2 linked regions of the Streptosporangium sp. NBC_01755 genome follow. The protein of the gene in region 1 interacts with the protein of each later gene in a pairwise test. Links are inferred from orthologs where the notes say so. Each region holds a gene or a part of one and is shown in the gene's direction. Other genes may lie near its edges. The genes, in order: rpsL and rimP.

Region 1 (15,514 bases):
ACCCCAACGAGGTGCTGCGCATCCTCGGCCCCCGGGCCGTGCAGCTGCACCTGGTGGCCGAGGTCCAGCAGGTCTACCGCTCGCAGGGTGTGTCGATCCACGACAAGCACATCGAGATCATCGTGCGGCAGATGCTCAAGCGCGTGAACGTGCTCGAGTCCGGTGACGCCGACATGCTGCCCGGTGAGCTCGTCGAGCGGCCGCGCTTCGAGCGGATCAACCGCGAGTGCGTGGCGGAGGGCGGCACGCCGGCCTCCGGGCGTCCGGTGCTGATGGGTATCACCAAGGCCTCGCTCGCCACCGAGTCCTGGCTGTCCGCGGCGTCCTTCCAGGAGACGACCCGAGTGCTCACCGACGCGGCGATCCACGCCAAGTCGGACTCGCTGCTCGGCCTCAAGGAGAACGTCATCATCGGAAAGCTCATCCCGGCCGGTACCGGCATGCCCCAGTACCGCAACATCCGGGTCGAGCCCACCGAGGAGGCCAAGGCCGCGATGTACACGGTCGGCGGCTACGACGGTTCCGCGGCGGACTACACCTTCGGCTCGGGCTCCGGTGAGGCCGTGCCGCTGGAGGAGTACGACTTCGGTCAGTACAACCGCTGAGTGGTCACAGGCGGCGCCCGGTCCCCGGCAGGGGATCGGGCGCCGTCGCCTTTCCAGGGCGTTCTCGTCCCGAACCGGTGGGTGTGGCCCTTTCTTGACCGGAATGTTGCGGCGAAAGCCGTACGTTAATAAGGAGAACGGCCGGAGAAGTGCTCTGCGGCGGGTAAGCTCGACATGGACCCGGAAGCGGTCGGTCGGAAACCGGTCGTGGGAGTCATGACACGAATGCGGGCACCCACAGCGGTGCCTGGCCGGTGCGGCCGTTTTGACGTGTTGCGCTGGGCTGGGTAGTCTTGCCCTTCGTGCCCATGTCTTCGTGGGCCCTCATGCGTGTGCGTCGACAGGTTCCCGATGGGGAGTCGTCAGGGGCGTCGCATGGCCTCCTCCACCGGACCGGCTTTGACCGGGAAGTGGCGCGACAAGTGCGCGACACGCCCGACCGCGTGGGTCGGAGGGGATGAAAGAACCGCAGGTCATGACACCGGCAGCACCTGCAAAATGCACGACATTCGATTAACCGGCTAGCACGAACGGAGACGCGGTGCCCACGATTCAGCAGCTGGTCCGCAAGGGCCGCCAGGACAAGGTCACCAAGACCAAGACCCCGGCGCTCAAGGCCAGCCCTCAGCGACGCGGCACCTGCATGCGCGTTTACACCACGACCCCCAAGAAGCCGAACTCCGCCCTCCGCAAGGTCGCGCGTGTCCGGCTCACCAACGGCATCGAGGTCACGGCCTACATCCCCGGTGTTGGTCACAACCTCCAGGAGCACTCCATCGTGCTCGTCCGCGGTGGTCGTGTGAAGGACCTGCCGGGTGTTCGCTACAAGATCATCCGTGGTTCGCTCGACACCCAGGGTGTCCGTAACCGCAAGCAGGCCCGTAGCCGTTACGGCGCGAAGAAGGAGAAGTAGGAATGCCTCGCAAGGGTTCTCCTGGCCGTCGTCAGCTCATGGCTGACCCGGTTCACAACTCGCCCCTGGTCACCGCGCTCATCAACAAGGTGCTCCTGGACGGCAAGCGATCCATCGCTCAGTCCATCGTGTACGGCGCCCTCGAAGGTGCCAAGGAGAAGACCGGCAACGACCCGGTCGTCACCCTGAAGCGCGCGCTGGACAACGTCAAGCCCACCCTTGAGGTCCGCAGCCGCCGTGTCGGTGGCGCGACCTACCAGGTTCCGGTCGAGGTGCGCGCCGCGCGTAGCACCACCCTGGCCCTGCGTTGGCTGGTGCAGTACTCCCGCGCCCGCCGCGAGAAGACCATGACCGAGCGCCTCATGAACGAACTGCTCGATGCCAGCAACGGCCTCGGCGCAAGCGTCAAGAAGCGTGAGGACACCCACAAGATGGCCGAGTCCAACAAGGCCTTCGCCCACTACCGCTGGTAACAGCGGCTTCGACGAGACGACGAGGACGCGAGAGAAGTGGCCACCACGACCGCTCTTGACCTGGCCAAGGTCCGCAACATCGGGATCATGGCTCACATCGACGCGGGCAAGACCACGACGACTGAGCGCATCCTGTTCTACACCGGTATCAACTACAAGATCGGTGAGGTCCACGAGGGCGCAGCCACGATGGACTGGATGGAGCAGGAGCAGGAGCGTGGTATCACCATCACCTCCGCTGCCACGACCTGCGAGTGGCTTGGCCACACGATCAACATCATCGACACGCCGGGTCACGTGGACTTCACGATCGAGGTGGAGCGCTCGCTCCGCGTCCTCGACGGTGCCGTCGCCGTGTTCGACGGCGTTGCAGGCGTCGAACCCCAGTCCGAGACGGTGTGGCGTCAGGCCGACCGTTACGAAGTGCCCAGGATCTGCTTCGTCAACAAGCTGGACCGGGTCGGCGCGGAGTTCCACCGCTGCGTCGACATGATGGTCAGCCGTCTGAACGCGACCCCCGCCGTCGTCCAGCTTCCCTGGGGCGTCGAGGCCGACTTCAAGGGCGTCATCGACCTGGTCAAGATGAAGGGCCTGTACTGGGGCACCGAGACGGCCAAGGGCGAGATGTACGAGGTCGTGGACATCCCGGAGGAGTACTCCGAGGCTGCTCGCGAGTGGCGTGACAAGCTGGTCGAGACGGTCGCCGAGAACGACGACGAGCTGATGGAGCTCTTCCTGGAGGGCGTCGAGCCCACCGAGGAGCAGCTGGTCGCGGCCATCCGCCGAGCCACGCTGGCCAGCGCCATCAACCCGGTCCTGACCGGCACCGCGTTCAAGAACAAGGGCATTCAGCCCCTGCTCGACGCGATCGTCGCCTACCTTCCCGCCCCGACCGACATCCCGGCCTTCAAGGGCCACGCGGTCGGCAAGGAAGAGGAGATCATCGAGCGTCACGCGGACGTGAAGGAGCCGTTCTCCGCGCTGGCCTTTAAGATCATGAGCGACCAGCACCTGGGCCGTCTCACCTACATCCGCATCTACTCGGGCACGCTCGAGACCGGCACCGCCGTGGTCAACTCGGTGAAGGGCCGCAAGGAGCGGATCGGCAAGATCTACCAGATGCACGCCAACAAGCGCGAGGAGCGCCCGTCGGCCGTCGCCGGTCAGATCGTCGCCGTCATGGGACTCAAGGACACCACCACCGGTGACACCCTGGCAGACCCGGCTCACCCCGTGGTGCTGGAGTCGATGAACTTCCCGGCGCCGGTCATCAGCGTCGCCATCGAGCCCAAGACCAAGGGTGACCAGGAGAAGCTGGGCACCGCGATCCAGCGTCTGGCCGAGGAGGACCCGTCCTTCCAGGTCCGTCGTGACGATGAGACCGGGCAGACGGTCATCTGGGGTATGGGCGAGCTCCACCTGGAGATCCTCGTCGACCGGATGCGCCGCGAGTTCAAGGTCGAGGCCAACATCGGCCGGCCTCAGGTGGCCTACCGGGAGACCATCCGCCGCAAGGTGGAGAAGGTCGACTACGTCCACAAGAAGCAGACCGGTGGTTCCGGCCAGTTCGCCAAGGTCATCATCGACATTGAGCCGCTGGGCGAGGGCAACGACGGTTACGAGTTCGCGAACAAGGTCTCCGGTGGCCGCATCCCGAGGGAGTACATCCCCTCGGTCGACGCGGGCGCCCAGGAGGCGGCCGAGTTCGGTGTTCTCGCCGGCTACCCCATGGTCGGGGTCAAGGTCACCCTGCAGGACGGTGCCTACCACGAGGTGGACTCGTCCGAAATGGCCTTCAAGATCGCTGGCTCGATGGCCTTCAAGGAGGCCGCGCGCAAGGCGGACGCCGTAATCCTGGAGCCGATGATGGCCGTCGAGGTCACCACGCCCGAGGACTACATGGGTGACGTCATCGGTGACCTCAACGGTCGCCGCGGGCAGATCCAGGCGATGGACGAGCGCTCCGGCGCCCGAATCGTCAAGGCGCTCGTGCCGCTCTCTGAGATGTTCGGCTACGTGGGAGACCTCCGTAGCAAGACGCAGGGACGCGCGAGCTACAGCATGCAGTTCGACTCCTACGCGGAAGTGCCCGCGCACATCGCCAAGGAGATCGTCGCGAAGGTGCGGGGCGAGTAAGTCCAGCACCCACTTTGGTTGCGGGTAGCGAGGAGATCGTCGCCCCGCCACCGGAGGGGTGCGGGGCGAGTAAGTCCAGCACCCACTTTGGTTGCGGGTAGCGAGGAGATCGTCGCCCCGCCACCGGAGGGGTGCAGGGCAGGCAAGTCCGGCATCCAACCCGGCGCCGGAGGCGAGGAGACTCGCGATCGGTTGCCGGGGGTGTGGGGCGAGAGCTTTCTCGTGGGCCGGTTCCGAGAGGGATCGGCCTCCCCAAACCCGAATATGAAGACGCAAGTCACGTCAGAATCTCTAAGGAGAGAGCAGTGGCCAAGGCCAAGTTCGAGCGGACCAAGCCGCACGTAAACATCGGCACCATTGGGCACATCGACCACGGCAAGACCACTCTGACCGCGGCGATCACCAAGGTGCTCCACGAGCGTTTCCCGAACCTCAACGAGGCGACCCCGTTCGACAAGATCGACAAGGCGCCCGAGGAGAAGGCTCGTGGTATCACGATCTCCATCGCGCACGTCGAGTACCAGACGGAGAAGCGCCACTACGCCCACGTGGACTGCCCCGGTCACGCCGACTACGTGAAGAACATGATCACCGGTGCGGCTCAGATGGACGGTGCGATCCTCGTGGTCGCCGCCACCGACGGTCCGATGCCGCAGACGAAGGAGCACGTCCTCCTGGCCCGCCAGGTCGGCGTCCCCTACATCGTCGTGGCCCTCAACAAGTCCGACATGGTGGACGACGAGGAGATCCTGGAGCTCGTCGAGCTCGAGGTCCGCGAGCTTCTCTCGGCCCAGGAGTTCCCCGGCGACGACCTGCCGGTCGTCCGCGTCTCGGCGCTGAAGGCGCTTGAGGGCGACGCCAAGTGGGGCGACTCGATCATCGAGCTCATGGCCGCGGTGGACGAGAACGTCCCCGAGCCGGTCCGTGAGACCGACAAGCCGTTCCTGATGCCGGTCGAGGACGTCTTCTCGATCACCGGTCGCGGCACGGTCGTCACCGGTCGTATCGAGCGCGGCATCGTCAAGGTCAGCGAGACCGTCGACATCATCGGCATCAAGGAGACCAAGACCACCACCACGGTCACCGGTGTCGAGATGTTCCGCAAGCTCCTCGACGAGGGCCAGGCGGGTGACAACGTCGGTCTGCTCCTGCGCGGCATCAAGCGCGAGGACGTCGAGCGCGGCCAGTGCATCATCAAGCCGGGCACGACCACCCCGCACACCGAGTTCGAGGCCCAGGTCTACATCCTGAGCAAGGACGAGGGCGGCCGCCACACGCCGTTCTTCAACAACTACCGCCCGCAGTTCTACTTCCGTACGACTGACGTGACCGGCGTGGTGAACCTCCCCGAGGGCACCGAGATGGTCATGCCGGGCGACAACACCGAGATGAACGTCGCGCTCATCCAGCCCATCGCGATGGAGGACGGTCTCAAGTTCGCCATCCGTGAGGGTGGCCGCACCGTCGGTGCGGGTCGAGTGACCAAGATCATCAAGTAGCACGATCGTGGAGTGGCGGTCGGCCCTCAACGCAGGGCCGGCCGCTTCCCCACGAGGGGGCCGCGCCGCAGGGCGCGAACCCTGGCAGGGACCCCACGAACCGTGATCTCGCAGTTGGTTCGGCCGAACGATGACCGAAGTAACTGCCAGATCACGGAAGAAAGCGCGGACTTACAGCGTCTGCTACGTGGGGCATGTGCGGAGAACGTCGCCCCAGGGCGAAGTGGGCTCCGCACAACGTGGAGGGGACGTCCAAGGCGACCCCGGCCATGACACAGCGGCAACAGCCGCACGTAACTTTTTCAGACGACAGTGAAGGACACCGAGGCCATTATGGCGGGACAGAAGATCCGCATTCGGCTCAAGGCCTATGACCACGAGGTCATCGACGTCTCGGCCAAGAAGATCGTCGAGACGGTGACAAGGACTGGCGCCAAGGTCGCGGGCCCGGTGCCGCTGCCGACCGAGAAGAACGTGTACTGCGTCATCCGCTCGCCGCACAAGTACAAGGACAGCCGCGAGCACTTTGAGATGCGCACGCACAAGCGGCTGATTGACATCATCGATCCGACGCCGAAGACGGTCGACTCGCTCATGCGACTCGACCTTCCCGCCGGCGTTGACATCTCGATCAAGCTCTGAGGGAACGCACTGACATGGCTAAGCAGATCAAGGGCGTCCTGGGCAAGAAGCTCGGCATGACCCAGGTCTTCGACGCGGACAACCGGATGGTCCCGGTGACCGTCGTCGAGGCTGGTCCGTGCGTCGTGACCCGCGTCCGCACCGCTGAGAAGGACGGCTACACCGCCGTCCAGCTGGGCTTCGGGCAGGTCGACCCGCGGAAGGTCAACAAGCCGCTCGGCGACTACCTGCGCAAGCACGACATCACCCCGCGCCGTTACTTCGCGGAGATCCGCACTGACGACGTGAGCGAGTACACCCTGGGCCAGGAGCTCTCGGCCGACACCTTCGAGGCCGGCCAGTACGTCGATGTGACGGGCAAGAGCAAGGGCAAGGGGTACGCGGGTGTCATGAAGCGTCACGGCTTCAAGGGCCTGGGTGCCTCGCACGGTACGCAGCGCAAGCACCGCTCGCCGGGTTCCATCGGTGGCTGCGCCACCCCGGGCCGCGTTTTCAAGGGCGTGCGCATGGCCGGCCGGATGGGCAACGTCCGCACGACCGTCCAGAGCCTCAAGGTTCACGCCGTGGACGCCGAGAAGGGCCTCATCCTGATCAAGGGTGCGATCCCCGGCGCCAACGGCAGCCTGGTTCTGGTCCGCACCGCCGCCAAGAAGGGGGCTGCCAAGTGAGCACCATTGACGTCCTCGACGTGAGCGGCGACAAGGCCGGGACCGTCGACCTGCCGGAGGACATCTTCGGCACGAAGGTCAACATTCCGCTGATCCACCAGGTCGTCGTGGCCCAGCTCGCCGCTCGCCGGCAGGGCACCCACAAGGCCAAGACCCGTGGTGAGGTCAGTGGCGGCGGCAAGAAGCCGTACCGCCAGAAGGGCACCGGCCGCGCCCGTCAGGGCTCGACCCGCGCTCCGCAGTTCACCGGCGGTGGCACCGTCCACGGCCCGGTTCCGCGGGACTACTCGCAGAAGACTCCCAAGAAGATGAAGGCCGCCGCCCTGCGCGGGGCCCTGTCCGACAGGGCGACCGGCGGCCGCGTTCACGTGGTCAGCGGTCTGGTCACGGGGGAGACCCCGAAGACCAAGGCGGCTCTTGAGTCGCTTCGCAGGATCACCAAGGCCCGTAGCGTCCTGGTCGTCGTCGACGAGGGTGACGAGCTCAGCTGGCTGAGCCTGCGCAACGCTCCCGAGGTCCACCTGCTGGACGCCGGGCAGCTCAACACCTACGACGTGCTCTGCCACGACGACGTCGTTTTCACTCAGGCGGCGTACGACCAGGTCGTCGCGCGTCTGAGCAAGAGCGGGAAGGAAGACGCCTGATGGAGAAGATCGCCGACCCGCGCGACATCATCATCAAGCCGGTTGTCTCCGAGAAGAGCTACGGCCTGATCGACGAGCACAACAAGTACACGTTCCTGGTGCGGAAGACGGCCAACAAGACGCAGGTCAAGATCGCTGTTGAGAAGATCTTCGGCGTCAAGGTGGCCAGCGTCAACACCATCAACCGCCAGGGCAAGCGTAAGCGGACCAGGTTCGGCTACGGCCAGCGTCCGGCTACCAAGCGGGCGATCGTCAGCCTGGTCGAAGGCGACCGGATTGACATCTTCGGCCAGATCGGCTGACGCGCTCGCTCAGTAAGTACAGGGAGAAAGCCCCTCACCGCCAGGTGAGGGGCGTTCGACCGGATTAACCGACGAAGGATGAACGAAAAAGATGGGCATCCGTAAACTCAAGCCGACGACCCCGGGTCGCCGCGGCGCCAGCGTCTCGGACTTTGCCGAGATCACGCGCAGCACGCCCGAGAAGTCGCTGCTTGCACCCCTGCACAGCAAGGGTGGCCGTAACGTCCACGGCCGTGTCACCACCCGTCACCAGGGCGGTGGCCACAAGCGCGCCTACCGGATCATCGATTTCCGGCGTCACGACAAGGACGGGATCCCGGCCAAGGTCGCTCACATCGAGTACGACCCGAACCGCACCTCCCGTATCGCGCTGCTGCACTACGCCGACGGGGAGAAGCGCTACATCCTCTGCCCGACCGGCCTCAAGCAGGGCGACAAGATCGAGAACGGCCCCACGGCCGACATCAAGCCGGGCAACTGCCTCCCGCTGCGCAACATCCCGACCGGTACCTTCATCCACGCGGTGGAGCTCCGTCCGGGCGGTGGCGCCAAGCTGGGCCGGTCCGCCGGCGCGCAGATTCAGCTCCTCGCCAAGGAGGGCCAGTACGCCACGCTGCGTATGCCCTCCGGTGAGATGCGCCAGGTCGACGTTCGCTGCCGGGCCTCCATCGGCCAGGTCGGCAACGCCGAGCAGGCCAACATCAACTGGGGTAAGGCCGGACGTATGCGGTGGAAGGGCAAGCGCCCCACCGTCCGCGGTGTCGCGATGAACCCGGTCGACCACCCGCACGGTGGTGGTGAGGGTAAGACCTCCGGCGGTCGTCACCCCGTCAACCCCAAGGGCAAGCCCGAGGGGCGTACTCGTGCGGCGAACAAGGCCAGCGACCGGCTGATCATCCGCCGTCGTACCAAGCGGAAGAAGCGGTAGGAGCAGCCAAAATGCCACGTAGCCTTAAGAAGGGTCCCTTCGTGGACGATCACCTTCAGAAGAAGGTGGATGTCCAGAACGAGAAGGGCACCAAAAACGTCATCAAGACGTGGTCGCGGCGCTCCATGATCGTGCCCGACATGCTCGGTCACACGATCGCCGTTCACGACGGCCGTAAGCACGTCCCGGTGTTCGTCACCGAGTCGATGATCGGTCACAAGCTGGGCGAGTTCGCGCCGACGCGGACCTTCCGCAGCCACGTCAAGGAAGACCGCCGCAGCCGGCGATAAGCGCCTTAGGGAGAGGACGTCGAACAGGGAACGGTCGGAGACGATCGTCAGCTGGCACGACGGACTCGCCCGATACGAAGCAGAAGGTAAGAGGAGTAAGCGATGGAAGCCAGGGCTCAGGCGCGGTTCGCGCGCCACACGCCCATGAAGGCCCGCCGCGTGGTGGACCTCATTCGCGGGCTGCCCGCTTCGGAGGCGCAGGCCGTGCTGCAGTTCGCTCCCCAGTCGGCGAGCGAGACCGTGTACAAGGTGCTGTCGAGCGCCATTGCCAACGCGGAGCACAATTTCAAGCTCGACCGTGACACGCTCTTCGTGAGCCGTGCCTGGGTCGACGAGGGCCCGACGCTGAAGCGGTTTCGTCCCCGTGCTCAGGGTCGCGCCTATCGGATCAACAAGCGGACCAGCCACATCACCGTGATCGTGGAGTCCCGCGAGCCGAAGGGGAGGACCCGCTAGTGGGTCAGAAGGTTAACCCGCACGGGTTCCGCCTCGGCATCACGACCGACTTCAAGAGCCGGTGGTATGCCGACAAGCTCTACAAGTCGTACGTTGCCGAGGATGTGGCGATCCGCCGCATGCTCAAGAAGGGCATGGAGCGGGCCGGCATCTCCAAGGTGGAGATCGAGCGGACCACCGACCGGGTTCAGGTCGACATTCACACCGCCCGTCCGGGCATCGTCATCGGCCGCCGCGGCGCCGAGGCGGACCGGATCCGCGGTGACCTCGAGAAGCTGACCAAGAAGCAGGTCCAGCTGAACATCCTCGAGGTCAAGAACCCTGAGATCGACGCTCAGCTCGTCGCTCAGGGTGTGGCCGAGCAGCTGTCCAGCCGTGTCTCGTTCCGCCGTGCCATGCGCAAGGCGATGCAGTCGGCGATGAAGAGCGGTGCCAAGGGCATCCGGGTGCAGTGCTCCGGCCGTCTTGGCGGCGCTGAGATGTCCCGTTCGGAGTTCTACCGCGAGGGCCGCGTGCCCCTGCACACCCTCCGTGCGGACATCGACTACGGCCTGTACGAGGCCCGTACCACCTTCGGCCGCATCGGCGTGAAGGTGTGGATCTACAAGGGTGAGGCTCCGACCAGCCGCGCCGAGCGCGAGGCGGCTGCCGCCGGTGCTCGTGCGGGCCAGCGTCGTGACCGCGACGACCGTCGCGGCCCCGGTGCCGGTGGCGGCGACCGTCCCCGTCGTGGTGCCGGTGGCGCCCGTCGTGGTGCCGGTGCCGGCCGTGGCGACCGCGCCCCCAGGACCGAGGCGGCCTCCCAGGCTGCCCCCGAGACCGGCCCGGCTGCGCAGCCGGGTGCTGAAGGGAGCTGACCATGCTGATCCCGCGCAGGGTCAAGCACCGTAAGCAGCACCGGCCCGACCGCCACGGCGCCGCCAAGGGCGGCACCAGGGTCGTGTTCGGCGAGTTCGGCATCCAGGCGATTGAGCACTCCTACGTGACCAACCGCCAGATCGAGTCGGCTCGTATCGCGATGACCCGTCACATCAAGCGTGGCGGAAAGGTCTGGATCAACATCTATCCGGACCGTCCCCTCACCAAGAAGCCCGCCGAGACCCGTATGGGTTCCGGTAAGGGTTCGCCGGAGTGGTGGATCGCCAACGTCAAGCCCGGCCGCATCATGTTCGAGCTGTCGGGTGTCGCCGAGCCGGTGGCTCGCGAAGCCCTGCGGCGTGCGATGCACAAGCTGCCGATGAAGTGCCGGTTCGTCAAGCGTGAAGTGGGTGAGGCGTGATGGCTAAGGGCCTGACCGCCGGTGAGCTGCGGGTGGAAGACCAGGACACCCTGGTCACGAAGCTGAAGGAAGCCAAGGAGGAGCTGTTCAACCTCCGCTTCCAGGCTGCGACCGGCCAGTTGGAGAGCCACGGGCGGCTACGTGCCGTTCGCCGCGAGATCGCCCGTATCTACACGGTGATGCGCGAGCGGGAGCTCGGAATCGTCACGGTAGAGAAGGAGTCGATTGATGGCTGAGGCCACGGAAACCACGACCGAGACGCGGAACTACCGCAAGACCCGTGAGGGTCTGGTCGTCAGCGACAAGATGGACAAGACTGTCGTGGTCGCTGTCGAGGACCGCGTCAAGCACCCCCTGTACGGCAAGGTCATCCGCAGGACGACCAAGTACAAGGCGCACGACGAGGCCAACACCTGTGGTGTCGGCGACCGCGTCCTCCTGATGGAGACCCGGCCGCTCTCCGCCAGCAAGCGCTGGCGGGTCATCGAGATCCTCGAGAAGGCCAAGTAGTTAACGCGCCTCGTGGGGGGTGACACCGTCACCCCCCACGAAGGCGTCCAAGGGGGCGAAGCGATCTTCGCTCCGCCTGCGCCGGCGGTCCCGCAAGGACTGTCGCCGGAGGACAAAGACCCAGCAGGTTCCGCAAGGCTCACCCACGGGTGAGAACCAGCGAGACAAACAGGAGTACAAGTGATCCAGCAGGAGTCGCGGCTCAAGGTCGCCGACAACACCGGTGCGAAGGAAGTCCTTTGCATCCGTGTGCTCGGTGGCTCGGGCCGGCGCTACGCGGGAATCGGCGACATCATCGTCGCCACGGTCAAGGACGCCATCCCGGGCGGCACCGTGAAGAAGGGCGATGTGGTCAAGGCCGTCATCGTCCGCACTGTCAAGGAGCGCCGCCGGCCCGACGGCTCCTACATCCGCTTCGACGAGAACGCCGCCGTCATCATCAAGGACAGCGGCGACCCCCGGGGCACTCGCATCTTCGGTCCCGTTGGTCGTGAGCTGCGTGACAAGAAGTTCATGCGGATCATCTCGCTCGCGCCGGAGGTGTTGTAATGCCGAAGCTGCATGTGAAAAAGGGTGACCTCGTACTGGTCATCGCCGGTAAGGACAAGGGTGCCAAGGGCCGGGTGATCGCCGCCCACCCGCGCGACGAGCGCGTGGTGGTCGAGGGCGTCAACATGGTCAAGAAGCACTCCAAGGAGACCAACCAGGGTCCGCGTGGCGCCAAGACCGGCGGCGTGCAGACCATGGAGGCTCCCATCCACGTGAGCAACGTCAAGAAGCTCAAGGATGACGACAAGCCCGCCAAGAAGGAGTCGGCCAAGGCTGCTTCCGAGGAGACGGGTGAGGACAACTGATGACCGCGAACACTGAAGAGCGGACCCTCCCGCGCCTCAAGCAGCGCTACCGCGAAGAGATCATCGCGAAGCTGAACGAGCAGTTCGGGTTCGAGAACATCATGCTGGTGCCCACCATCACCAAGATCAAGGTGAACATGGGCGTCGGCGAGGCCGCGCGTGACTCGAAGCTCATCGAAGGCGCCGTCCGCGACCTCACGGTGATCACCGGCCAGAAGCCGGCGGTCGTCCGCGCCCGCAAGTCCATCGCCCAGTTCAAGCTGCGCGAGGGCATGCCGATCGGCGCGCACGTCACGCTCCGTGGCGACCGCATGTGGGAGTTCCTCGACCGGCTGCTCTCGCTGGCGCTGCCCCGCATCCGTGACTTCCGCGGCCTGTCGCCCAAGCAGTTCGACGGCAACGGGAACTACACCTTCGGTCTCACCGAGCAGGTCATGTTCCACGAGATCGACCAGGACAAGGTCGACCGCCAGCGTGGTATGGACATCACGGTCGTGACCACCGCTAAGACCGACGACCAGGGCCGGGCGCTGCTGAAGCACCTCGGCTTCCCGTTCAAGGAGGCCTGATCATGGCGAAGACGTCGCTCAAGGTCAAGGCTGCTCGCAAGGCCAAGTTCGAGGTCCGGGCGTACACTCGGTGCTCGCGCTGTGGTCGTCCCCGCGCCGTCTACCGGAAGTTCGGCCTGTGCCGCATCTGCTTCCGCGAGATGGCGCACCGGGGCGAGCTGCCCGGCATCACCAAGTCGAGCTGGTAGCCGTCCGCGCGGCCCCGTGATCATCGCGGGTCCGCGCGTGGCACCGGCCACACATAGAAGTTCGTATTCACCGGGCGCCGACTACAGGCGCCCATGACCGCACCGAAGGTCCCCAGTGGAAACCGTGGTGAGGAAGGCCACCGGCCATGACGATGACCGACCCGATCGCAGACATGTTGACGCGTCTGCGAAACGCGAACTCGGCGTACCACGACAGCGTGGCGATGCCGTACTCGAAGATCAAGGCGCACATCGCCGAGATCCTCCAGCAGGAGGGTTACATCCAGGCCTGGACCGTCGAAGACGCCAAGGTCGGAAAGAACCTCGTGGTGGAGCTGAAGTTCGGGCCGAGCCGTGAGCGGTCGCTCGCGGGCCTGCGACGGGTTTCCAAGCCCGGCCTGCGGGTCTATGCAAAGAAGGACAACCTGCCCCGAGTCCTGGGCGGACTGGGCGTCGCGATCATTTCGACGTCCGGCGGTCTCATGACGGACAAGCAGGCCGGCAAGCGTGGAGTGGGCGGGGAAGTCCTCGCCTTCGTTTGGTAGAGGGGAGAACGAACAGCATGTCAAGAATCGGACGGCTGCCCATCCCCGTACCGAACGGAGTGGACGTCGCCATCGACGGCCGGGACGTCACGGTCAAGGGCCCCAAGGGCACGCTTTCGCTTACGGTCGCGGAACCCATCGCGATCGCCAAGGGTGATGACGGAACTCTCTCCGTCAGCCGCCCCAACGACGAGAACAAGGTCCGTGCGCTGCACGGTCTGTCCCGCACCCTGGTCGCCAACATGGTGACCGGTGTGACCCAGGGGTACTCGAAGTCCCTGGAGATCGTGGGCGTCGGTTACCGCGTGCAGGCCAAGAGCCCGACTCAGCTTGAGTTCGCTCTCGGCTTCAGCCACCCGGTGATCGTCGACGCCCCCGAGGGTGTCACCTTCCGCGTCGAGAAGCCGACGCTGTTCCATGTGGACGGCATCGACAAGCAGAAGGTCGGCGAGATCGCCGCGAACATCCGCAAGCTGCGCAAGCCCGACCCGTACAAGGGCAAGGGCGTGCGCTACCAGGGTGAAGTTATCCGCCGCAAGGTCGGAAAGGCTGGTAAGTAGGCATGGCTGGCAAGACTGCGTTCGGCAAGCACACGGCCGCCCGCGCCGTCTCGCGGGCCCGCCGCCACGGCCGAGTCCGCAAGAAGGTGGTCGGCACGGCCATGCGTCCGCGCCTGGTCGTCAACCGCTCCACGAGGCACCTCTTCGTGCAGATCGTCGACGACGCCCAGGGCCACACGCTGGTGAGCGCCTCCACCATGGACGCCTCCCTGCGCTCGGCCGAGGGCGCCAAGACCGACAAGGCCAAGCAGGTCGGCGAGCTTCTCGCTCAGCGGGCCAAGGCAGCCGGGATCACCGCGGTCGTGTTCGACCGGGGTGGCAACCGCTACGCGGGCCGCATCGCGGCTCTCGCGGACAGCGCCCGCGAAGGTGGACTGGAGTTCTGATGACTCCTTTCACCAGAGCGCAACCGATGGCCCGTCTTACGAATGAGAAGAGGAACCACTAATGGCTGGAGCTCCGCGTCGCGGTGGCGCCGCCGGTGGCGAGCGGCGTGACGGTCGTCGTGACGACCGCCGCGGTGGCAACGCTGACAAGGGCGTCTCGTACATCGAGCGCGTTGTGAAGATCAACCGAGTGGCCAAGGTCGTGAAGGGTGGTCGTCGCTTCAGCTTCACCGCCCTCGTCATCGTCGGTGACGGCAACGGCATGGTCGGTGTCGGCTACGGCAAGGCCAAGGAAGTGCCCGCGGCGATCGCCAAGGGTGTCGAAGAGGCCAAGAAGCACTTCTTCAAGGTGCCCCGTATCCAGGGCACCATCCCGCACATCGTGCAGGGCGAAGAGGCCGCCGGCGTCGTCTTCCTGCGTCCGGCGTCGCCCGGTACCGGTGTCATCGCCGGTGGTCCGGTGCGCGCCGTGCTGGAGTGCGCGGGCATCCACGACGTGCTGTCCAAGTCGCTCGGCTCGGACAACCCGATCAACATCGTGCACGCCACCGTGGCCGCTCTGAAGGGCCTCAGCCGCCCCGAGGAGATCGCGGCCCGCCGTGGCCTGCCGCTCGAGGACGTCGCCCCCAAGGCGATGCTCAAGGCTCGCGCCGAGGGTCTCGCGGAGGCCGCGGCGGCGAAGGCGGTGAGCTAGCCCATGGCACGCCTGAAGATTACCCAGGTCCGCTCGAAGATCGGTGGCAAGCAGAAGCAGCGTGACTCGCTGCGCTCGCTCGGTCTTAAGCGAATCGGCGACGTCGTCGTCAAGGAGGACCGCCCGGAGATCCGCGGCATGGTCTCCGTGGTGACGCACCTCGTCACCGTGGAAGAGGTCGACTAGACATGGCAGAGAACACTCCGCTCCGCATCCACCACCTGCGTCCGGCCCCCGGCGCCAACAAGTCGAAGGTCCGCAAGGGCCGCGGCGAGGCGTCCAAGGGCAAGACCGCGGGTCGTGGCACCAAGGGCACGAGGGCCAGGAACAAGGTTCCGCTCGGCTTCGAGGGTGGTCAGGTTCCGCTGCAGCG
Region 2 (15,494 bases), 990 kb from region 1 along the record:
GGGCGGCCCTGGTACAGCGCATCGTGCCGGTGAGGGGCACTCCCAGGACGGCGTCCCACTACTCGTCGGTCATCTCCACCAGTCGCGCCGTACCGCCCAGGCCCGCGTTGTTGACCACCACGTCCACCCGCCCGTGCGCCTCGGTCACCGCGTCGAACATGGCGCGCACCTCGGCCTCGGAGGTGACGTCGCAGGGCACCGCGAGCGGCTTGACCCCACTCAGCTCGGCCCGTGCCCGCCGCCCTCGGTCCGGCGCCGGTCTATCGTGACTCGGCGGAGTGGTGGAAGCGGACCGCCGGAGGGGAGTTCGTGCTCCAGAGATGCGACTCCTGCGCCACGCCGCGCTTCCCCGCCCGCGCCTACTGTCACCGCTGCAGGACCCGCGAGTGGCACTGGGAGCCCATCGCCCCCGCCGGTCGCGTCGAGAGCTGGATCGTCAGCCACCAGCCCTTCCTGGCCGGGGTGAGCGAGCCGTACACGGTGGTGATGGTGCGGCTGGACGAGGCGCCGGTGTGCGTCATGTACGGCAACTGGCGCGGTGCGGAGCCGCCGGTCGCGGGTCTGGCCGTCCGGGCGTGCCCCAGGGTGGTGGACGAGGAGCTCTCGCCGATCGACTGGTGCCCGCTCGGCTGAGGATCGCCGTCATGGTCGCGCCACGGTAGCGGCCCGGCGGGTCCCGTCCCGCCGGGCCGCGCTCCGGAGATGGGGAGCGCGCCCTGGCGGGCGTGGGGGACCCGCCAGGACGCGTTCCGCTCCGGCGCGATGGCGGAGGACCCCGGCGAGGGGTGGGGTCCTCCGCCGGCTAGTCGCGCGCGGAGTCTGTGTCGGCGAAGGCGCGGACCCGGTGGCCCGCCTCCTCCACCGCGAGATCGTCGTCAGGCATGGGCCGCCGGTAGTGCCGCGAGATGAGGCGTGCCGCCCCGACCGGGTCTTCGGCCGGATGCGAGGACTGAACGCCATCCTCGTTCCAGACAAAAAGCCCGTTCTTGCACCAGACGGTTAGATCGGTCAGCACCGAGAGCACGGACATCCCGCGCCCGTTGCTCTGGTAGGTGTGGGTGAATCCCTGGCGGTGCAACGCGTAGCGCAGTAAACGTGTTGCCTCGCTGGGGTCGCACCAGGGCAGATGCGGCGTATCCGCACGGACCGACAGCACCGGCCTCCACCCCCTCGCTGACCTTTCGATGGATTTGTACCAACGATTGGATAATGCGGGTCTCGGGAGGTCGGGTCAAGGGGCTGTTCCCCACTAGAACCAGATCGTCTAGTTTTGTTGGCACAAAGGGGACTTAATGGCGCGGTCAACGCTGTATCAACTGGTGGCCTCCGATCTGAGGAGGACCATCTACTCCGGTGCGCTCGGACCAGGGGATCAGCTGCCGACCGAGGCGGAGCTCATGATCGTGCACCAGGTGAGCCGGAACACCGTGCGGCTCGCTCTCGGCGAGCTTGTGAACGAGGGCCTGGTCACCCGCACCCCCCGCAGGGGCACCGTCGTGCGGGAGCGCCGCCCGCTGCTCATGCACCCCCAGCGCGAGCTGCAGCCGCGGCGTGAGGAGACCCTGGAGGCCTTCGCCTGGGCGGTCTCGCAGGAGGGGCGCGCGCCGAGCCAGGAGATCGAGGTCTCGATCGTGCAACCGGCCGAGGAGATCGCCAGCAGGCTGGAGCTCTCGGACGACGAGCTCGCCGTGGTCCGCCGCAGGCTGCGCTTCGTGGACGGCCAGCCCTACAACACCAACGACTCCTACTTTCCGCTGGCCCTGGTCGCCGACTCCGAGATCACCCGCCCCGGCGACATCAGGCGCGGGGCCAACAAGGTTCTCGAGGAGCTCGGCCACCGGCAGGTGCGGATGGTGGACGACATCTGGGCGCGGATGCCCAACAGCGCGGAGACCGAGCGGCTCCAGCTCCAGCTCGGCACGCCGGTCGTCGTCTACATCCGGGTCGGTTACGACGAGGAGGACACCCCCGTGCGCGTGGCGGTGTCGGTACTGCCCGCGGACAAGCACCTGATCAGGTACGAGCTGGAAAGCCGTTGACATCTCCGTAACCGCCCTGACGGGCCGGCCTCCGCCCCGCTCGCGTCGCGGGCGACCACCGGGCCGCGTCCGCCGGGCGGCCGGGTCCCGCCTTCCCCACCCGCCCGTGCTCCTCCCGTTCGGCGCCCTCCGGTCCGTGTCTTCCCCGGTCCCGGCAGTCTCGCCCGAGGTCCCCCCGCTCGTCGCCCTCCCGCCTGCGCCTCTCCCGCCTGCGCTTCTCATGCTTCTTGCGCCTCTTGCGCCTGCTGCGCCTCTTGTGCCTGTCGCACCAGCCGGCGTCTCCTCGCCGCTCGCCCCAAGCCCCTAGGCATCCGCCTAGCCCGACACGGGTGCCGTGCGCCATCGTGCGGTCACGCTCCGTGTTAACTCGCGTACCGAACGCAACGAAGGGATGAACCATGCACTCGAACACCGCCAGTCCCACCACCGCGCGCCCGTTCACGCTGCGCAGGGCCACGGACGGTGATCTGGACGAGGTGCTCGCGCTCCTCGCCGAGACCGCCGGGTGGCTGAACCGCCGCGGCGTGCGGCAGTGGCCCGCCGCCGGCTTTCCCGCCGAGCGCATCACCCCGCTGATCGGCGAGGGCGTCATGTACCTGCTGGACGGGGAGAACGGGCTCGCCGCCACCCTCGCCCTGGACACTCACGCCGACCCCGAGTTCTGGGCTCCGCAGGACGAGCCCGGTTCGGCGCTCTACGTCCACAAACTGGCCGTGGCGCGCGCCCACGTCGGCCGGGGGCTGGGAGAGGTGCTGCTGGACTGGGCGGGCCTGCGGGTCCTGGCCCTGGGGAGAAGATGGCTCAGGCTTGACTGCTCCAAGGACAACTCAAGACTTCAGGACTACTATCGGGGGCAGCGTTTCGCGCACCTCCGCACGGTCGACCTGTCGCATCGCGCCTCCGGCGCCCTGTTCCAGCGGCCGGGTGGCCTGCGCGCCCACGGATCAGGTCTCGCGCTGCCCTTCTCGGACCGGCGAGGGTCATCCGTCCCCGAGCATGTCTGAACCACGGCGATCTCAGGGCAAACCCATCCGATAGCCTCCATTCATGACCGGATCCTTGCTTGAGGTGATCACGCTTGACGTGCGTGATGCCGTCGCGGCCGAAGCCGGTGGCGCCGATCGCCTGGAGGTCGTCGCCGATATGGCCGTAGGCGGGCTCACCCCGGCGCCGGAGACGGTCGCGGCGATCTCCAAGGAGTGCGCGCTGCCGCAGATGGTGATGCTGCGCGGCGAGGCCTCGTTCCTGGCCACGCCCGAGTCGCTGAAGGCCCTGAGCCGCCAGGCCAGGGCACTCACCGACGCGGGCGCGGCCGGGTTCGTGTTCGGGTTCCTCGATCGGGCGGGGGTGGTCGACCTGGCCGCCACCGAGGTACTCATCCACGCGGTCGCGCCGCTGCCCTGGACCTTCCACCGGGCGGTGGACCATGCGGCCGACATCCAGGCGAGCTGGCGTGCCGTCCGGCTGCTGCCCAACCTCGCCACCGTGCTCACCTCTGGCGCGCCCGGTGGCGTGGCGGACGGGCTGCCGCTGCTCAAGGCCCGGTGCGAGGCCGGCGACGGCCCGCTGATCATGGCCGGGGGCGGGCTGAGGCCGGGCCATGTCGGGGCACTGATGGAGTACGGCGTGCGGGCCTTCCATGTCGGCAGCGCCGTGCGGGCGTCCTGGTCGGACCCGGTCGACACCCGCAGGGTCCGCGAGTGGCGCGCCCTGGTCGACTGAGGCGCGCAGGGAGCCGCTGCCGGGTCGCCCCGATCAGGCGTCACCGCCGGCCGGGCGGACCGGCGATCGAGGTCAGGGCGTCGACGGAGCCGGGGTGGGGTCCAGGGCCAGGTCGGCACGGCGCAGGGCGGCGGTCATGGTCTTGATCGTGGCGGGCTCGTCCATCACGCCCTCGCCCGCCTCGCGCCGCTCCCGCCAGGCACGCACCCGATGGGCGTACTCCCGGTAGCGGGACAGGTGGAAGGCATAGACCGTCGCGTACCGGCTGACCAGGTGTGACGGGTGCATGTCCCAGCCCTGGTAGAAGCCGTGGCCCAGGGAGTGCCCGACCAGCTCCGCGTGGCGCCGCCACAGCTCCTGCACGGCCCGCCGGTCATCCGAGGCGGGAGAGGCCGCCAGCGAGCCGTCCGAAAGTTCCACGCCGGTCCCGGCGAAGACCGTCTGCATGACGTGCCGGGCGTGGTCACAGGCGGGATGGTCCAGCCGCTGCTCGTGCGGGGGCAGGGCGCAGCTCGCCGTGTAGTCGAAGACGCCGAAGTGCGCCGCGGCCAGCCTGCCCCGCAGGGAGGCGACCAGGCCGGAGTCGAGGAAGCGCACCGTCTGCGGCGCCTCCACCTGGATCTCGAACCGGAGCGTGCCCTCACGAAGGCCCAGCCCGTCCTCCAGCGCTCGCAGGCAGTCGGCGAACTGGTGGAGATAGGCCCTCATCAGCACCTTCGGGAAGGTGACCACGAATCCCTCGGGCAGGTGCCCGACCCGCTCGACCACGCCGGTGAGGAAGCCGTCCAGCGTCCTGAGGGAGCGGACCGGGTCACCGTCGGCGAACGACTTCACCCGTAGCCCCCAGCGGCGAGGGAGTGTTCCAGCCATGTGCATGGCCGCGAGCGCCTCGGCGGCGCCGCGGGTGTGGCCGTCCTCCTCCTCGGGACGCGGCCCGTACCCGTCCTCGAAGTCGACGCGCAGGTCCTCGACGGGCTCCTCACCGAGTTTGGCGAGCACCCTGCCGTGGACGGCTCCGGCGACGTCCCCGTCCACGCCGAGGATCGCGGCCAGGTCGCCCTCCGGCAGGTGCCGCCGCATCAGCTCCAGCGCGGCGTCACCCCACGCCCGCACCGTCCCGGCGTCGAACCGGTCCGCGGGGACGTAGACCGTGTGCACCGGCTGCCACCCGACCGGCCCGTACGGGTACAGCGCGGACTGCTCGCGATGAGTCCGCTCGAAGCCCGGGATCAGTGCGGACGGGTCGGCGAGCGTGACGCGCATGCTGATGCTCCTTTGAGGACGTGCCGGTATGGACGCCGGGGACGTGCCGGTATGGACGTGCCGGTATGGACGTGCCGGTATGGACGTGCCGGTTCGAACCGGACGCGCCGTTTTGAACGCACCTTAGCCCCAGCTCCTCGCCGCCGATCACCGCAGATGATCGCCGATCGCCACCGATCGCCGCTGATCACCGCCGTCACTACCGTCATCGCCGTCATCGCCGTCACCGCCGCCCCATGCTGACCAGCGGACTCAGCCGGTCCCAACCGGAGCACAAGTCACCATGGCTAAACTTTGCCACCGCAGTTCGATCACTCGTCGATGGGATGACATGAACAGACTCAAGGGGCTCTCCGCGCTGGCCGGGTCCCTGCTGGCCGTACTGCTGATGACGCAGGCGTCTCCGGCCGCCGCGGCGTCCGCGCCCGCGAAGCCCAAGGTGGCCGTGTCGGTGAAGGCGAGCCCGGCCAAGCACGCCGGCAAGTGCCCGGTGACCGTCGGCTTCACGGCGAAGATCAAGGTAAGCGGGCCCACCGTGGTGGCCTACCGCTGGCTCAGGGGCGACGGCTCCAAGAGCGCGGTGAAGACCGTCAAGGTGAACGGGACGAAGATCCTGAAGGATCGCGCCACCTTCCGCGGCAACCTGAAGGGCTGGCAGGCGCTTCAGGTGCTGAGCCCGCGCAAGGTCGTCTCCAAGAAGGCGAACTTCACGATCTCCTGCGCGCCGCAGAACGGCGGCGGTAACGGCGGTAGTGGCGGTGACGGCGGTGACGGCGGCGTCGACCCGCAGGGCCCGGCGGAGGGGCAGGGCCCCGACGGTCCGGGTGGCGAGCAGGGCGGCACCGAGAGCGGGAACGGCGAATAGCGCGAACAGCGCCCTGGCCGCGGCCACGCCCCGGTTCTCCGGGCGTGGCCGCGGCCGCGTCATTGACGGCCGCAGGCGGTGAGCATGGCGGCGAGTCCGAGGAGTTTCACCCGCTCGCCCCGGTCGAGGGACCTGGCCAGTGCCGCCTCGGCGGCCTCGATGGACAGCCAGTGCTCGTAGGTGATCGGTGAGACGCCCCGGGAGGCGAGGAGGTCGTCCGGGTCCGTGCGGCGTACCGGTTCGTGGCCGGCGAGATCGGCGAGAAGGGTGTGGACCGTCTCGGCGGCGTCGGACTTGTTGGTGCCGATCACACCGCTGGGACCACGCTTGAGCCAGCCCGCCACGTACTCGCGGTCGCGGACCCGGCCCGCCTCGTTCGGCACGGTCATGGTGGCCTCGGAGAAGGGAACGCCGGGCAGCGGCACGCTCTGGTAGCCGACCGAGCGCAGCACCATGCCGACCGGGAGGGTCTCGAACTCGCCGGTGCCGACCACCCGGCCCTCCACCAGCCGGGTTCGCTCCAGCTTGAGCGCCTCCACCCGCCCCTCGCCGAGGATCTCCACCGGGCGCATCCAGAACCGCACGTCCAGCCGCCGGGGACGGCCCGTCAGGCCGCGGGCCGCCCAGCTCTGCAGGACCTCGACGTTGCCCCTGATCTGCCGGGACGCCGCCGAGACGTCCGCGACGCTCTCCTCGGGCCGCACCCGCACGTCCGCGTTGGTCAGCTCGCCCAGCTCCCTGAGCTCCTTCAGGGTGAACTTGGCGTGCTCGGGTCCCCGGCGGCCGACCATGTGGATGGCCTTCACCTCGCTGGCGGCCAGCCGGTCGAGCGCCTCCTGTGGCACGTCGGTGGCGCGCAGCTCGTCGGCGGTCTTGGCCAGGATGCGCACCACGTCGACCGCAACGTTCCCCACGCCGATCACCGCGACCTCGGGGCTGTCGAGGACGAAGCGGTCGCCCGGCACGTCGGGGTGGCCGCAATACCAGTTGACGAAGTCGGTGGCGGCCACGCTGCCCGGCAGGTCCTCGCCGGGTATGCCCATCCGCCGGTCCACCATCGCGCCGGTGCAGTAGACCACGGCGTCGTAGCAGTCGAGCAGATCGGTGACGCCGACATCCTTGCCGAACTCGACACCGCCGAGGAACCGCACGTCAGGAAGTTCCAGCACGCCGCGCAGGTAGCCCGCTATCGACTTGATCGAGGTGTGGTCGGGGGCCACCCCGTAGCGCACCAGCCCGTACGGGGTCGGCAGCCGCTCCAGCACGTCCACCCGCAGGGGCACGGTGGCCTGTTTCCTCAGGGCCTCGGCCGTGTAGATCCCGGCCGGCCCCGACCCCACGATCGCGACTCGCAGCGACATATCGCCTCCCAGGGCACTGGCTGTCATAACGCGATTCTGTAGTACCGGTGCCCGCCGGGCCAGTCTGAAGGTCCTTAGTGATCGCCTCCACGGCCGGTACCGCGGTCTGCAGATAGGGGTGGGGCGACAGGACGCGGCCGACCTCCTCGCACACGACGGCCGCCTCGACCATGCCGCAGCCCGCGCCGCCGTACTCCTCGCCGACCGCCAGGCCGGCCACGCCCAGCTCGGCGGCGAACCGGCCCCAGGGGGCGTCCGGGTGCCGGGAGAGGAAGGAGCGGACGGCGTCACGGAGCCCCACACGCTCCTCGGAAAGGCTTGGGGAAACGCTCGGGAAAGGACTCACGGCAACACTATAACCAAGCGATCGCTTGTCTTGTGAAATTTACCTTGCCCTGGACGTTAGCACAGGTCAGATATACTGCCGGTGGCCACGAGTACATGTGATCGGGGGATCGGTGGCTTCGGTGGAACGCAACTACACGCTTGACTTCGTCGCGGGGGACCGGCGGGATCGCGCCATTCTCCGGCACATGGTCCTCTCGCTCTTCGTGGGGATGCTGTTGGGTGGCGTCGGAGCGCTGCTGGCCTACGGGCCCGACCTGCCTTACGCCATCTACAACTCGTGCGCGTACATCCTCCTCGTCGTCGTCGTGGGGCGGACCGCGGCCGGTTTCGGCTGGGCGGTGCTCTCCAGCATGCTCGCCGCGTTCGGGCCGCTGCTCTCGGTGCTGGCCGCCACCCTCTTCGAGCCGGAGGACTCGTTCACCAGGCTCGGTGACGACGTCGCCACGATGAACCTCACGCTCGTCAACCTCGTGGCGATCGGGGTCTTCTCCTACCTGGCCAAGCGCCCCGACCGCTGGGGAGGTCTCGCGGCCGGAGGGGCGGCCGGGCTGTCCCTGTTCGAAGGCATCGACAAGATGGTGCCCGGCGGCCCCGAGTACGTTCCCGGCTTCTGGCCGTGGGGAACGGTGGTCGTGGCCGCGCTCGCGGCGGGGATGCTGATCGCACTGGCCCGCAGGTGTGACCGGATCTGCTCCACACTGGTCGCGCTGGCCTTCGGGGCCTTCCACTTCGTCTTCCTCACCGGGCTCTGAAGCGGTCGACGGCAGACAATCGGCTTGCCGGACTCGATAGCCTGTAGAGCATCGATCCCCACTAGCTAGGAGTAGCCGTGCTGCTGCGCATGTCGTCGCTGTTTCTTCGAACGCTGAGGGACGACCCGGCAGACGCGGAAGTGCCGAGCCACAAGCTGCTCGTCCGCGCCGGTTACGTCCGCCGCGTCGCCCCCGGCGTCTACTCCTGGCTGCCACTCGGCAAGACGGTCCTGGAGAACGTCACGCGCGTCGTGCGCGAGGAGATGAACCGCATGGGCGGCCAGGAGGTGCTCTTCCCCGCTCTCCTGCCCCGTGAGTACTACGAGGCGACCGGCCGCTGGACCGAGTACGGGGACACGCTCTTCCGCCTCAAGGACCGCAAGGGGGCCGACTACCTGCTCGGTCCCACCCACGAGGAGATGTTCACCGACATGGTCAAGGGGGAGTACTCCTCCTACAAGGACTATCCGGTGACCCTCTACCAGATCCAGACGAAATATCGCGACGAGGCCCGGCCTCGGGCCGGCATCCTGCGCGGGCGCGAGTTCGTCATGAAGGACTCCTACTCCTTCGACCTCGACGACGAGGGTCTCAAGCACTCCTACGAGCGCCACCGCGAGACCTACATCAAGACCTTCGACAGGCTCGGCATCTCCTACAAGATCTGTTTCGCCACGTCAGGTGCGATGGGCGGGTCGGCCTCCGAGGAGTTCCTCGCCCCCGCGGCCACCGGCGAGGACACCTTCGTGGCCTGCCACGCCTGCGGCTACGCGGCCAACGCGGAGGCCGTCGTCACCCCCGCCCCGGCCGCCGAGGGCGCCGGCGAGCGTCCCGCCATGCGGGTGCTCGACACCCCCGGCACCCCGACCATCGAGTCGCTGGTCAACCACGTCAACGAGCACCACGGCCTCGGCATCACCGCCGCCCGGACGCTCAAGAACATCGTGGTGAAGGTGACCGTCCCCGGCTCGGGCAAGACCGAGACCCTGGTCGTCGGCGTGCCCGGAGACCGCGAGGTCGACTTCAAGCGGCTGGAGGCCTCCCTGGCCCCCGGCGAGCCCGCCATCTTCGAGGCCGAGGACTTCGCCAGACACCCCGGCCTGGTCCGCGGCTACATCGGCCCGCAGGTCCTCAAGGATCTCGGCATCCGCTACCTCGTCGACCCCCGCGTGGTCGACGGCAGCGCCTGGGTGACCGGCGCCAACGAGCCGGGCAAGCACGCCGCGGACGTCGTCGCGGGCCGTGACTTCGTCGCCGACGGCACCATCGAGGCCGCCGAGGTCCGCGCGGGCGACGCCTGCCCGGTCTGCGGCTCCGGCCTCTCCATCGACCGCGGTATCGAGATCGGCCACATCTTCCAGCTCGGCCGCAAGTACGCCGACGCCGCGAAGCTCGACGCCCTCGGCCCCGACGGCAAGCCGGTCCGCATCACCATGGGCTCCTACGGCATCGGCGTCTCCCGTGCCGTGGCGGTGCTGGCCGAGCAGCGGCACGACGAGCTCGGTCTTCTCTGGCCCCGCGAGATCGCCCCTGCCGACGTCCACATCGTGGGCACCGGCAAGGACGGTCAGATCGAGGCCGCCCTCCGGATCGCCGAGGAGCTGGCGGGCCGCGGCCTGCGCGTCCTGGTGGACGACCGCCCCGGTGTCTCGCCGGGGGTGAAGTTCAAGGACGCCGAGCTGCTCGGCATGCCGACGATCCTGATCGTCGGCCGAGGCCTCACCCAGGGCGTCGTGGAGCTGCGCGACCGAGCCACCGGCGCCAAGGAGGAGATCCCGCTCGCCGAGGCGGCAGACCGCGTCGTGGCGGCCTGCCAGGAGTGAACCCGCGGGCCGGGAGGCGACGATCTCGTCCCGCGCCACCACGCATGTGAAGGAGCGGCCCACCCGCGGCGGGTGGGCCGCTCCTTCCCGTCTGTGGCCCCGTCTCAGTAGCGGCGGTAACGGGAACTCCGGCCGATCGTCCTGCTCACGTGGAATCCGCCGGGCAGGTTGATGGTCACGTGTTTGCGGCCGTCGGGAGTTCTCGCGACGTGGAATCTGCGATTGCCGAAGCTGTGGCCGACCCCTCGTGGAGACAGGTCGATCCGGAAGGGACCGATTTTGATTGACTTTCTGTATCCCCAGCCCATTGTTCTCTCCCCGAGCCTCGTGCCGTGTCAGAAGAACGACCGGCGTTCGCGAACGGTTCCCGGGAAACGCCGTCAGCGACGCGCACCGCTGCCGAGCGTCTTGCGCCAGTGGAAACCGCCGGGCAGGTTGACGCTCAGCGTGCGGCGCCCATCTGCCGTCCTGGTGACCCTGAAGGCGCGGTTTCCCCAGCTGTGACCCACTCCACTCCGCGAGAGGTTAAGACGGAACGGACCGAACTTCATGGATTTCCGATATCCCCAGCCCATTGCTCCTCCTTAGGCGGTTTCACGGAGATTCAGCTACCCGGCAGGCACCGTACAAACATGCTCGAAAGCGGTTTTGAATCTCATCTCATGAACGCGGAGACCGTCGTCGGTGACTATTCAGGTCATCGCGTGAGTGCGGGCATCCAGGGATTGCCGAGCAGCGCGTCGTGCAGCGCGTGAGCGGCGCGGAGACCGTTCTTTCGGACGGTGGAGATGTAGCCGCGGATGGCCAGGAAAGTCTGGGCGCCCTTGAGCGTGCGAAAACCACCGCTGACCTTGGTCTTCGTCTTGATCATACGGATGGCCTGCTCCGCGACGTTGTTGGAGTACGCCACAGTGAAGTCGGTGGCGAACCGCAGCACCTCACTCTTTCGGGTTCGCAGGCGTAGCGCCAGGTTACGTGCAGGGCTCTGCTTGCCCGTTCCGCGTGGGGAATGCGCGGTCAACGCTCGTTCCACCAGGTCGTCGAAGCGCTGGGACAGGTCCTTCAGCTTGAAGTCCGGCAGGCGGTCATGCCCTTTGTCTCGCCAGGCGGCCACCCACCGGTATCCGTCACCGAGTAACAGCACCAGCGCCTCAGCCCAGCCATCGGCCCGCGCGCGAAGGTCGTACTCGCCGATCCCGGCGGCCTCCCGGACGATGTGCGCATTGCACAAGGCGTGCGTGCAGCCCTCGAATGCCTGGTAGGAGCGGTAGGCGTCGTGGACGGCCACGCCGGTGAAGCGGGGAAGGATCCCGAACGCGGTGATCGACTCGGTGCCGCGCCCGTGGGCGTCGATGTGGTAGGCGGTCAGCGCAGGTGTGGCGGCCACGTGCAGCCAGTGGTTCCTGCCGCCCACGCGGGTGACGCTCTCATCGAAGTGCGCGACGCTCGCAGCGGCGATCGCGTCACGGATCCGTGCGTTGACCGGCGCCAGGACCTGGGCCACCTTCGTGACCGTGTCGCTGATCCACCCGGTCGACACCTCGATCCCGGCCAGATCGGCGAGGACTTCGGCGACCCGCCCAACCGGGATGTGGTGCTGGGCGGACAGGTAGGCGGCCAGCGCGCTCACCCGTGGCCCGTATACCGCCGGGGCCGTGGCGAACGCCGGAGCCGCAGCACGGGTCACCGTCCCGCAACCGCCACAGGCCAGGGCGTGCAACTTATGCGCGGTGACCTCGGCCTTGACCTCGGGGATGTCGAAAACCTGCCGAATCACCGCAACGCCCGCCGGGGTTGCATCGGTCAGGTCCCCGCCACACCCGCCACACGCAGATGGAAGGTGCGGCACCGTCCATGTCGGGCAGTCCACCTGCATCAACGCCGTCCCCGACGTGCCGGGCTGCTTACCGGGGCGACGTCCGCTCCTACCCCGCATCGACTTGGGCGGTGGCTTGGCCAGGCCATCGGCCGACGGAGGTTGCGAGGAATTACGCGAGTTTCGCCCTACCTGCCGCCGCAGCTCGGCATTCTCAGCCCGCAACTCCGCGTTCTCCGCTTTGAGCTGGGCGTTTTCCGCCTCCAACTCGACGACCCGCGCTTCCAGCACATCCAGCCGGGCGGTCAGCGTCACGACCAAAGCGGCAAGCTCGCCGTATGACGGACGCTCGCCCTCAGCCGGAATCACCCGAAGATCATCCCATGAGTCCGATCATGCCCATGCCACGCCCAACCTCACGAGGAAAGGGCACCTGAACAGTCACCGTCGTCGGGCGTCGATACCGCGCCGACCAGCCCGTCACTCCGGGAAATCCTTACTCCGGGAAAGCGGCCATCGGTCAACGACCCCCTCCTGAAGGAGGGGGCTTGAGGCGCGGTAACGCGCTTTGAAGCCCCGCGTTGACCAGCCCTGGCCGTGAAAGTCACTCGGTGGCGGTCGCCGTGGGGGAGACGGTGGGTGAGGTGCTGGGGGAGGCGGCGGGCGCGGGCGGCATGCCGGGGAAGGTGTCGATCTCCGGGCGCAGGTCGTAGGAGCGGGTGACGCACTCCTGCATGGCCAGCGCGGCCATCTTGCGCAGCGCCGTGTCGGCGGAGGCCGCCAGTTCCAGATAGGCGCCGGTCACCCTCCGCTCGACCAGCACGGCCAGCTCCACCGCCTGCGCCGCCGTGGACGGCGTGACCGGGAGCTCGTAGGCCGCGGTCGGCTCGGCCGGGGTGCCGCCCATGGTGATGATCGTGGCGCGGAGCCGGTCACGGCGGGCGCGGTGGGCGTTGTAGGCCGCCGTCATCTCGGTGCGCAACCTGCCCGTGCTCCTGGCCCCGATGACCCCGTACGCGTACACGGCGGCGTGCTCGGCCGCCAGCGCCGCGCCGAGCCCCTGGCCGGCCCTCACAGTGATCTCGACAGGGCCAGGGCGTGCGCGGCCTCGCAGGCGCCGATGGACGCGATCAGCTGGGCCAGCGGGGGCGAGGCCCCCTCGACCTGGCGGGTACGGAGCGCCGCCGCCCTGCGCTCCAGATCGCGAAGGGCCCGTACCGACGCCTTGCCGCCCGCGGACGCGCCGCCGGATGGCGTGGGTGAGGGCGAGGGCGTGGGCGTCGCGGAGCCGGAGACGGCGCCGGGCGGGAGGCGGCGGCGAAGCTCGGCCAGATGGGCCTCGTGCCGCTGCCTGAAGGGCGCGAGCCTGGCCGAGGCGGCCGAGGCGTACAGGGCCACTGCCCGCTCCTTGCCGGCGATCAGCTCCCGCAGGAGCACGGTCTCGGGATCGGGACGCTCGGCCACCGGAGGCACCCGTTTCTCGGCGGCGCATCCCGCGACGGTCACGGCCGCCGCCCCTAGAGCGCCGCCCCGCAGCAGGGCGCGCCGGGAGACGGAACGCACGGACGACCTCCGGTTCTGTGTCGACAGCTGACGCTCCTAGCATCGTACGGGCTTGGAATAATGGCACTCACCTCGCTTCTCGGGCGGCTCCGCCACACCGAGTGGCGCTGTTTCCACGCCCTGGTGTGGATAGGCTGGTTAATCGCATGGGCGAGGTCCGCCCGGCTGAGATCGTGACAATGGGAGGTCGGCATGGGCAGCGCCACATCCCGCGACCGCCTGATCAAGCTTCTGGAACCTGTCGTCGGAGCCGAGGGGCTCGACTTGGAGGACGTCACGGTCACCCCCGCGGGCAAGCGGCGGCTGTTGCGTGTCGTCGTCGACCGTGACGGCGGCGTGAGCCTCGACGACGTCGCGGAGGTCAGCCTCGCGGTCTCGGCGACGCTGGACGCCGACGACGCGATGGGAACCACCCCGTACGTGCTGGAGGTCTCCTCTCCGGGAGTCGACCGTCCGCTCACCGAGCCGCGCCACTGGCGCCGCGCGGTGCGGAGGCTGGTCAAGGCCGACCTGCGGGACGGCACCGCCGTGGAGGGCCGGATCGTCGCCACCGACGAGACCGGCGTGGAGCTGGACGTCGACGGCGCGCCGCGCCGCATCGACTATGAGGACCTGACCCGAGGACGGGTTCAGGTGGAATTCCGCCGGCTCGACGACGCCGAAGACGACGGCGAAGACGGCGACGAGGGCTAAGGGGGAAGCCTCGTGGACATCGACATGAGCGTCCTGCGCAGCCTGGAGCGGGAGAAGGACATCTCCTTCGACCTGGTCGTCAAGGCGATCGAGGACGCGCTGCTGATCGCATATTTCCGGAGCGAGGGCGCGGCGGCCAAGGCGCGCGCCGAGCTCGACCGCAAGTCCGGGCACGTGACCATCTTCGCCGCCGAACTCGACGACGAGAGCGGGGAGGTGCTCAGGGAGTTCGACGACACCCCGGGCAACTTCAGCCGCATCGCCGCGACCACCGCCAAGCAGGTCATCCTGCAGCAGCTCCGTGACGCGGAGGACGAGATCAACTTTGGCGAGTTCGCCAGCCGCGAGGGCGAGCTGGTGGCGGGCGTCATCCAGCAGGGCAAGGACCCGAGGGTGGTCCTGGTCGACCTGGGCAAGATCGAGGCGGTGCTGCCGCACAGCGAGCAGGTCCCGGGTGAGGAGTACGTCCACGGCGAACGGATCCGCTGTTACGTGGTCCAGGTCAAGAAGGGGCACAAGGGCCCCTCGGTGACCCTGTCGCGCACCCACCCAGGCCTGGTGAAGAAGCTCTTCGCCCTGGAGGTGCCGGAGATCGCCGACGGCACGGTCGAGATCGCCGCCATCGCCCGCGAGGCCGGTCACCGCACCAAGCTCGCGGTCCGCTCGCGGCGCCCGGGGGTGAACGCCAAGGGCGCCTGCATCGGGCCGATGGGCTCGCGCGTGCGCAACGTGATGACCGAGTTGCACGGTGAGAAGATCGACATCATCGACTGGTCGGAGGATCCCGCGGAGTTCGTGGGGAATGCCCTGTCGCCGGCCCGCGTTTCTCACGTAGAGGTGATCGACTTCGACGGCCGTGCCGCGCGGGTGACCGTGCCGGACTACCAGCTCTCCCTCGCCATCGGCAAGGAGGGGCAGAACGCCCGACTGGCCAATCGCCTCACCGGCTGGCGCATCGACATCCGTCCCGACACCCAGCCGGGGGACGCGGCAGGTTCCGCAGATGCGCCCACACGGTAAGCTGGAATATGGTGGCCAGGCTGTCCCACTGAGAACATGTGTGGGGTGCCGGGTTCGCACGGTTTCCTCCGAGCTGCTCCGCCTGGTGGTGGTCGAGGGCGTTATACTCCCTGACCTGCGAAGACGGCTCCAGGGGCGTGGTGCTTCACTGCATCCCACCCTGAGCTGTCTCGAACTCGCAGAGCGTCGCCGAGCGTTTCCGCGCGCGTTTCGCGTCGCGGTTCCGCTC

Evidence for each region.
Region 2: the proteins of rpsL (region 1) and rimP interact in binary tests that used the Escherichia coli proteins (3 or more experiments, as listed by UniProt). The link is inferred for Streptosporangium sp. NBC_01755 from one-to-one orthologs.

What each region holds. Positions count from the first base shown.
Region 1 is NZ_CP109131.1:4,454,113-4,469,626, forward strand. Bases 1-2,832 are described here. They hold rpsL (30S ribosomal protein S12), read left to right. Parts: upstream 1-1,146; coding sequence 1,147-1,518; downstream 1,519-2,832. Other genes in these bases: OG884_RS21450 (DNA-directed RNA polymerase subunit beta'), read left to right, coding at 1-605; rpsG (30S ribosomal protein S7), read left to right, coding at 1,521-1,991; fusA (elongation factor G), read left to right, coding at 2,079-2,832. In the rest of the region: more of fusA, read left to right, coding at 2,833-4,127; tuf (elongation factor Tu), read left to right, coding at 4,433-5,626; rpsJ (30S ribosomal protein S10), read left to right, coding at 5,960-6,268; rplC (50S ribosomal protein L3), read left to right, coding at 6,283-6,936; rplD (50S ribosomal protein L4), read left to right, coding at 6,933-7,580; rplW (50S ribosomal protein L23), read left to right, coding at 7,580-7,882; rplB (50S ribosomal protein L2), read left to right, coding at 7,974-8,810; rpsS (30S ribosomal protein S19), read left to right, coding at 8,822-9,100; rplV (50S ribosomal protein L22), read left to right, coding at 9,203-9,556; rpsC (30S ribosomal protein S3), read left to right, coding at 9,556-10,413; rplP (50S ribosomal protein L16), read left to right, coding at 10,416-10,835; rpmC (50S ribosomal protein L29), read left to right, coding at 10,835-11,071; rpsQ (30S ribosomal protein S17), read left to right, coding at 11,064-11,345; rplN (50S ribosomal protein L14), read left to right, coding at 11,526-11,894; rplX (50S ribosomal protein L24), read left to right, coding at 11,903-12,199; and more genes. UniProt on the Escherichia coli protein: With S4 and S5 plays an important role in translational accuracy. Interacts with and stabilizes bases of the 16S rRNA that are involved in tRNA selection in the A site and with the mRNA backbone.
Region 2 is NZ_CP109131.1:5,433,278-5,448,771, forward strand. The notes cover bases 12,683-15,494. They hold rimP (ribosome maturation factor RimP), read left to right. Parts: upstream 12,683-13,744; coding sequence 13,745-14,245; downstream 14,246-15,494. Other genes in these bases: OG884_RS25910 (ferritin-like domain-containing protein), read right to left, coding at 12,683-13,064; OG884_RS25915 (hypothetical protein), read right to left, coding at 13,061-13,552; nusA (transcription termination factor NusA), read left to right, coding at 14,258-15,265; OG884_RS25930 (YlxR family protein), read left to right, coding at 15,249-15,494. Also shown: OG884_RS25840 (Zn-ribbon domain-containing OB-fold protein), read left to right, coding at 232-633; OG884_RS25845 (hypothetical protein), read right to left, coding at 803-1,156; OG884_RS25850 (GntR family transcriptional regulator), read left to right, coding at 1,293-2,039; OG884_RS25855 (GNAT family N-acetyltransferase), read left to right, coding at 2,438-3,043; OG884_RS25860 (copper homeostasis protein CutC), read left to right, coding at 3,087-3,761; OG884_RS25865 (DUF6986 family protein), read right to left, coding at 3,834-5,024; OG884_RS25870 (hypothetical protein), read left to right, coding at 5,356-5,889; OG884_RS25875 (FAD-dependent oxidoreductase), read right to left, coding at 5,949-7,277; OG884_RS25885 (hypothetical protein), read left to right, coding at 7,718-8,350; OG884_RS25890 (proline--tRNA ligase), read left to right, coding at 8,428-10,173; OG884_RS25895 (DUF4236 domain-containing protein), read right to left, coding at 10,278-10,481; OG884_RS25900 (DUF4236 domain-containing protein), read right to left, coding at 10,554-10,748; tnpC (IS66 family transposase), read right to left, coding at 10,871-12,358; more of OG884_RS25910, read right to left, coding at 12,594-12,682.